2 regions of the Pseudoalteromonas sp. NZS37 genome follow, and region 1 is predicted to be linked to the other one. Evidence: predicted binding sites of a transcription regulator. Region 1 holds the regulator's gene; the other holds the start of a gene.
What was found. The regulator ArgR, encoded in region 1, controls arginine synthesis, uptake and breakdown. The targets are predictions, from matches to a motif close to ANTGAATANNTATTCANT.
Positions count from the first base shown of each region.

Region 2: a site for ArgR is predicted at 2,121-2,138, ahead of I6F47_RS15200 (aspartate aminotransferase family protein). Genes of this name have one in related genera too.

Region 1 covers NZ_JADYXL010000004.1:162,025-165,456, reverse strand. The annotation lists gene mdh (malate dehydrogenase) at 85-1,017, opposite strand; gene argR (transcriptional regulator ArgR) at 1,243-1,710, shown strand; gene I6F47_RS09015 (Dyp-type peroxidase) at 1,718-2,617, opposite strand; gene I6F47_RS09010 (ABC transporter ATP-binding protein) at 2,666-3,432, opposite strand, start outside.
Region 2 covers NZ_JADYXL010000008.1:41,122-44,553, forward strand. The annotation lists gene astA (arginine N-succinyltransferase) at 1-594, opposite strand, end outside; gene I6F47_RS15200 (aspartate aminotransferase family protein) at 680-1,885, opposite strand; gene I6F47_RS15205 (HDOD domain-containing protein) at 2,265-3,425, opposite strand.

The DNA of each region.
Region 1 (3,432 bases):
TTAACTAGTTACACAGTGTGAAATTAATTCTGAGCAATAAAAAAGCCTGCAAATGCAGGCTTTTTTGTTATTCTACTTTGGCTATTACGCCATGAAATCAACACCTTCTTTGATGTCTTTTTTCAGTGTTTCAAGCATGTCATTTTTTGCTTTTGTTTCAAATGCGCTTAGTTCGCCGTAAGAAAGAATTTCTTCTACGCCGTTTTTACCTAAACGTACTGGATGTGCAAAGTACTCTGCATCGCCATTTTCAACAGCAACGTAAGCGTAATCTACAACTTCTTCACCCTGTAGGCCTTTAACTAAAGACATACAAAAACGAGCTGCAGCAGCACCCATAGATAGCGTAGCTGAACCACCGCCTGCTTTAGCATTTACAACTTCAGTACCCGCATTTTGGATACGTGGAGTAAGTGCAGCAACTTCTTCATCAGTGAAAGAAACACCTTCAACTTGAGAAAGTAGAGGAAGAATAGTTGTGCCTGAGTGACCACCAATTACTGGTACTTTCACAGTTGCTACGTCTACGCCTTTAAGTTCAGCAACAAATGCTTCTGAACGAATAACGTCAAGCGTAGTAATACCGAATACGCGTTTAGCGTCGTAAGTACCTGCTTTTTTGAATACTTCAGCAACGATTGGAACTGTGCCATTTACTGGGTTAGTAATAATACCTACTAACGCTTTAGGACAGCTAGCAACAATGCCTTCTGCTAAAGTTTTGATGATACCAGCATTTACATTAAATAAATCAGCACGATCCATACCTGGTTTACGTGGCATACCCGCTGGGATAAGAACGATGTCAGAGCCTTCAAGCGCTTTGTTTAATTCGTCTGCGCCAAAGCCTGCTACTTTAACATCTGTTGGGATGTGAGAAAGGTCAACCGCAACACCTGGCACTACTGGTGCAACATCATAAAGTGATAATTCAGAGCCAGCTGGTAAGCCTGTTTTTAATAATAAAGACAACGCTTGGCCGATACCGCCTGCAGCACCTAATACAGCAACTTTCATTGGAATTCTCCGTAATTTGAGGTAGGAAACATTTGTGGCTCTTAAGATAATGAAATTAGCGACTAAAAACAAATTTATCCTGTCTATTTCAAGTATATTTTCGACCATAGTCGTAAACTTTTGTGATTTAACGCATCAAACTGGCAAGTTAACTAAACAACTGCTGCATAATTATTCATTTTTGTGTAGAATTTGCGGCATAAATAACAAAAACGAATAAAGACTATGCAACCACAAGATAAACAAGAAGCACTGATAAAAGCATTTAAATCACTATTAAAAGAAGAAAATTTTGGCTCTCAAGGCGAAATAGTTGATGCATTAAAAGATCAAGGCTTTGACAATATAAGCCAAAGTAAAGTATCGCGCATGCTAAGTAAATTTGGTGCTGTACGCACACGTAACGCCAAACAAGAAATGGTTTACTGCTTACCTGCTGAAATGGGTGTACCTACGGCTAAAAGCCCATTACGCCAATTAGTAATCGACATTATGCACAACGAAATGATGATCATTATTCGTACCAGTCCAGGCGCCGCTCAGCTTATTGCTCGTTTATTAGATTCATTAGGTAAAGCAGATGGCGTACTAGGAACAATTGCAGGCGACGATACTATTTTTATCGCTCCTGCTAAAATATCTGAAATAGATGTAACACTTGAACGTGTTCGCATTTTATTTGATACGGTTTAATAGCAAACTAAATTTGTTTTAAAAACCCGACTGAAGGCGCAAAGAAAGCAGAACCCATATCGGCTTGAGTAAAATCAAGCCAGTGGTCGTAACAATCCCCTTCCCCTAAACGACTATTAAGTACTTTTTCAAATGCGGTGCCCGTACAAGCGCATGTAATTGATAACATTCCCTGCTCATACACATCGCCATAAGGCATGCTCTGATTTAATAATAGCGGTTGGCCTTCTTCGTCTTTTAGTTCGCTACGTGAAGCATGGCTGGTTTCAATCGCAGGGGTAATTAACGTGTTATCAAGGCGCGTACGTCCCATTATTTGTTCTTGCTCGCTCAATGATAAGTGCTGCCACATAGTTAAATCATGCTTATAACGCTGTACATGAATATAACTCCCCTGATCTTCAAAATTGCCAGGGTTACTAATTAAAGCCGTAGCGCGCTTTTTTCTTCCATGTGCGGTGTCGCCACCATAAATAAAACCATTAAAATCACGACCATCTAAAAAGCGAAAATTACGAATTTGCTCCACCAGCTCAACATCGGGGGCAAATAGTTTTAAAATTTGCAGCGCAAACAAATGATTAACGTCTTCACGGTCAGAGCGAATTTGCACAAATAAATCGCACGGTTGTACGCTCATTTGATGATCGCTATGGTTTATATTAGGAAAGCTCTGTAATTCGCTTGGGATGTATTCAGGGAGGATATGCGGCCAATATTGCGCACCAATAGCAACCATACAAGAGAGCATTGATTCTGAGAACTGATCGCTAAATTCTTCTTCAATAGCGCTTACTTGTTTTAACTTTGCGCGAAGTGATTCATCTTGACCATCAAACACATTAAAAAATAAGTGCAAACCGTGTAAGTTTGCTTCAGCACAAATCCCTGATTGCGCTTGCGCCATTGTTATTCCTTAGTTTTACAGATAAAAACACAGCGAATAACAAATTAATTACGATTCGAAAAAATTCACCGTGTGAGGTTTTATTTTTATTATAACCTGTTCATTATTTTCAAATGACTGGCCATATTGTGCAGCAACTTCAATTTCTTGTTTATCAATAACAACCGAATAAACATACGCCGAACCAATAAATCGACGACTTATGATTGTAGCTCGCTTGCTGAGTTTGTCACTTTGGTTATCTGCCACTAATTCTATTTGATGAGGGCGCACATATATAAGCCCTACGCTTACGTCATGCTTACTCTCAATATAAGATTCGACTAAACCAAATGGTGTTTTATATTCAGTTGCTGTTAATACTTCTGCGCTCAAGTATATGCCTTGACCCAGAAACTCTGCAACCTCCTTTGAACATGGAGCTGCAAAAAGCTGCTCAGGCGTGCCTTGTTGCTCAATTTTACCGCGATGCATAATGGCAAGTGTATCTGAAAAGGCAAACGCCTCTTCTTTTGAATGTGTAACAAACACAGCAGATACTTGGGTTGCCTTAATAATTCGACGTATATCGGCAATTAATTCAAAGCGTACTTGTGTGTCGATATTTGAAAAGGGCTCATCAAGTAGCAATAAACTAGGCTTATAAGCTAATGCACGAGCAATAGCTACACGCTGCTGTTGGCCACCCGATAACTGATGCGGGAACCTGTTGGCACAGCCAATTAAATGTACCAGCTTAAGCATTTCATCAACGCGTTGCTGCTTTTGAGCTTTACTCATTTTACTAAGCCCAAATGCGATATTATTTGCTACCG
Region 2 (3,432 bases), on a different contig from region 1:
AATACCTGTTAGGTAATCGGCTGTTGGAAAATCCATTGAGAAAAAGTGCTCTTCAAGCCACTGCCAAAAAGGGCTGCTGCCGTTTTCGTCAGACACACCGCGCATTTCTGCGATTACTGTTTGCGCAAAACGCTCTTGATGCTGTTTTATAAACATAAAGCGCGCTTTTGAAAGTAGCTTACCGTTACAATTTTTACGATAACCATCTTTTAAAAACAATGTGCAAAGCTCTGTAGCACCTGTGTAGTCGTTACATAGCGTTAGAATATCAACCGCTTTGTATACGCCTAATGTGCGCGAAGAGTGAATCACTTTACTTAAGTGATAATGATAAAATGCATCATCAAGCCCTACCGCAGCTTCAATTGCAGATGTTCCTACAACTTCACCGGTTTCGCTATCTTCAAGAACAAACAGGTAGCCTTCGTCACCAGGTTGTGACGTTTGTTTAGCAAAAGAGCTTACTGAATGGTCGATCTTTTTTTGCAATAGTTCTTCGTTTAATGGCAAAGACGTAAAACCATGCCCTGATTCATGGGCAATTTTCAGTAATGCTGAATAATCATTTTGCTGGATTGGGCGAAGGATCATCATGAGTCCGCTTGCTCCCTTATAAATAACGGTAAATAGGAATTGCAGGGCAAGCAGTGCTTGCCCTTTATTGGTTGGCTTAAGTCGCTTATACGTTTACTACGCTTGCTACTGCTTTTTCAAAGCGTGCCATACCTTCGCGAATGTCCGCATCAGGAATTACTAAAGATGGAGTGAAACGTATTACGTCTGCACCAGCAACTAATGACATAAGGCCTTGCTCAGTACCTGCCACTAAAAACTCTTTTGCACGACCTTTATATTGCTCGTTCACTACTGCACCAATTAATAAACCTTGGCCACGGATTTCGCTAAATACGTTATATTTTTCGTTAACCGCAGTAAGTAGTTCATTAAATAATGCTGCTTTAGCTTTTACGCCAGCAAGTACTTCTGGCGTATTTACTGTATCAAATGCAGCTTCTGCAACAGCACACGCAAGCGGGTTGCCGCCATAAGTAGAACCATGAGTACCTACTTTAAGATGCTGTGCAATTTCAGTTGTTGTGATCATAGCGCCAATAGGGAAACCGCCGCCAAGTGCTTTAGCTGAAGTTAAAATATCAGGTACTATGTTTAAGCCTTGGTATGCGTATAAATCGCCAGTACGACCAACACCTGTTTGTACTTCATCAAAAATAAGCAGTGCGTTATGCTTAGTACATAAATCGCGAACGCCTTGAGCAAACTCGTCAGTTGGTGAAACAATACCGCCTTCACCTTGAAGAGGTTCCATCATTACGGCACATGTTTTGTCGCTGATTAGCGCTTCAAAAGCAGCTAGGTCATTGTAATCACAATGTACAATGTCGCCAGGCTTAGGACCAAAACCATCTGAATATGCAGCTTGGCCGCCAACAGTTACGGTAAAGAATGTACGACCGTGGAAACCTTTGTTGAACGCGATGATTTGTGATTTTTCTGCGCCAAACTTATCAAGTGCAAAACGACGCGCTAACTTAAGCGCTGCTTCGTTTGCTTCTGCGCCTGAGTTGGCAAAATAAACTTTTTCAGCAAATGTAGCATCAACCATTTTTTTAGCTAGGCGAAGTGCCGGCTCATTGGTCATTACATTTGATAGATGCCAGATTTTTTCGCCTTGCTCTTTTAATGCGCCTACTAATGCAGGGTGGCAATGGCCAAGACAGTTAACTGCAATACCACCAGCAAAGTCGATAAACTCTCGACCTTCTTGATCCCATACGCGAGAACCTTCGCCTCGAACAGGAATTACGCTTGAAGGTGCGTAGTTAGGAACCATTACGTGATCAAATAATTCGCGATTGACTGTCATTTTATTTCCTCTTAATTGTGAGCAACACAAAACATCAAAATAGGTGTTTGGTTAATATTTGTAACCAACTTTATAGGCAAGATCAGTAACCTGATAATTGCGCAAAATTGCTTTGTGGTTCAATTTTCAGACGCACATTATTTCAGAATTACTTATATCTGTCTCGTTAAAAACTTTCATGTATCCCTTGAAAATAAAGGGCTAAAGATATTATTTCATAGATAGTGAATAACTATTTGCATAGCCATTCATACTTGGTTTTAGACAACTAACCGCATGAGCGCAGAGGCAAGCACGCTTTAATCGGCAAATATGCAATATAACAATAGAGTGAGAATGAATGGTTAGTCGCAAAAAAATTAACAAAAAATTCAGATTTTTAGTCAATTTGAATAGCTAAATTGGTAAAATTACTCGATTGGAGGGTTTTTAGTTCCGTTTTAGTGAACTTAAAGTACGAAAACCAGCTTAGAGTTTCATCAGGCTCAATAAGTTGATGCTCTTTTAAATTAAGATATTGAGAGTAGCAACGTGCCTTTAGCATTACTTCTGTTAATGGCAGTAATGTATCGCCCTTATCTACCCCATTTACTAGCTGCTGCATTACACCTTTAAACGGTAAATATTTAAAAGCCATTTTGTCTATTACTTTGGCGCTTACTTCTATCGACTTATTGCTAAGTAGAGTGGTTAAAAATAGCGGGTCGGGCTGTAGCTCTAATAATGCGGTGTGTAAATCTTTTTGGTTTTCATTTCGGGCTAACTGCACTTTGCGTTGCCATACTTTCTCAAACGTTTTTAAGTACAAGCGCACTAATGCAATTCGCCCTACATCTAAAAGCATTCCAAGGGTAAATGCATGTACGTCATTCACATTATTAATTTGTGCAATTTTTTGCGCAGCAATCGCGTTTGCCATCGCGCTGTCGCGTAGCCGGCGTTTTAATAATGAAAATGGTTCGGTGCTATGTGGCATCCAATGACGCGCAGCAAATGTAGGAATAACTAGCTGTAAGTTATCAAGGCCAATATAACGAAGGGCAAGCGATGGTTTATCTACTTTTACAGACGTATTTTTACTACGCTGATTACGATAGTAAGGTAAATTAACAAGCGTTACTAACTCTCTACCCAACCAGCTTATATCATTAACTAGTGGCTCTAAACGCCCTACCGACGCTGACTTTACCGCTAATATATCGAGTATATTGGCAATACCATCTTCAATACCTATAGTACTGTGAATTACGCCATCTATATCTTCGAGCTGCTTATATATAGCTGTTTCAATTGTTTTGTGCAGTTGCTCACTCGCTTGAGCGCGGTACTTATGATGTGCAGTACTGCTTTGCTGGCGTTTATTCTGTGCGGCCACTTCAACCTGAAGCAAAGTACGTTGCTTCATGGGTTCGCCGTAATCTATATCTAATGTATGAATGAAACCAATTTGCTGATGCGCAAAGCTGTGCCCAAGCAATAAGTCATGAGCCCGTTGGCTTAGTATTTTGGCAGTACGCTGTTGCGCTACAAGTTCAGTCATGACATCC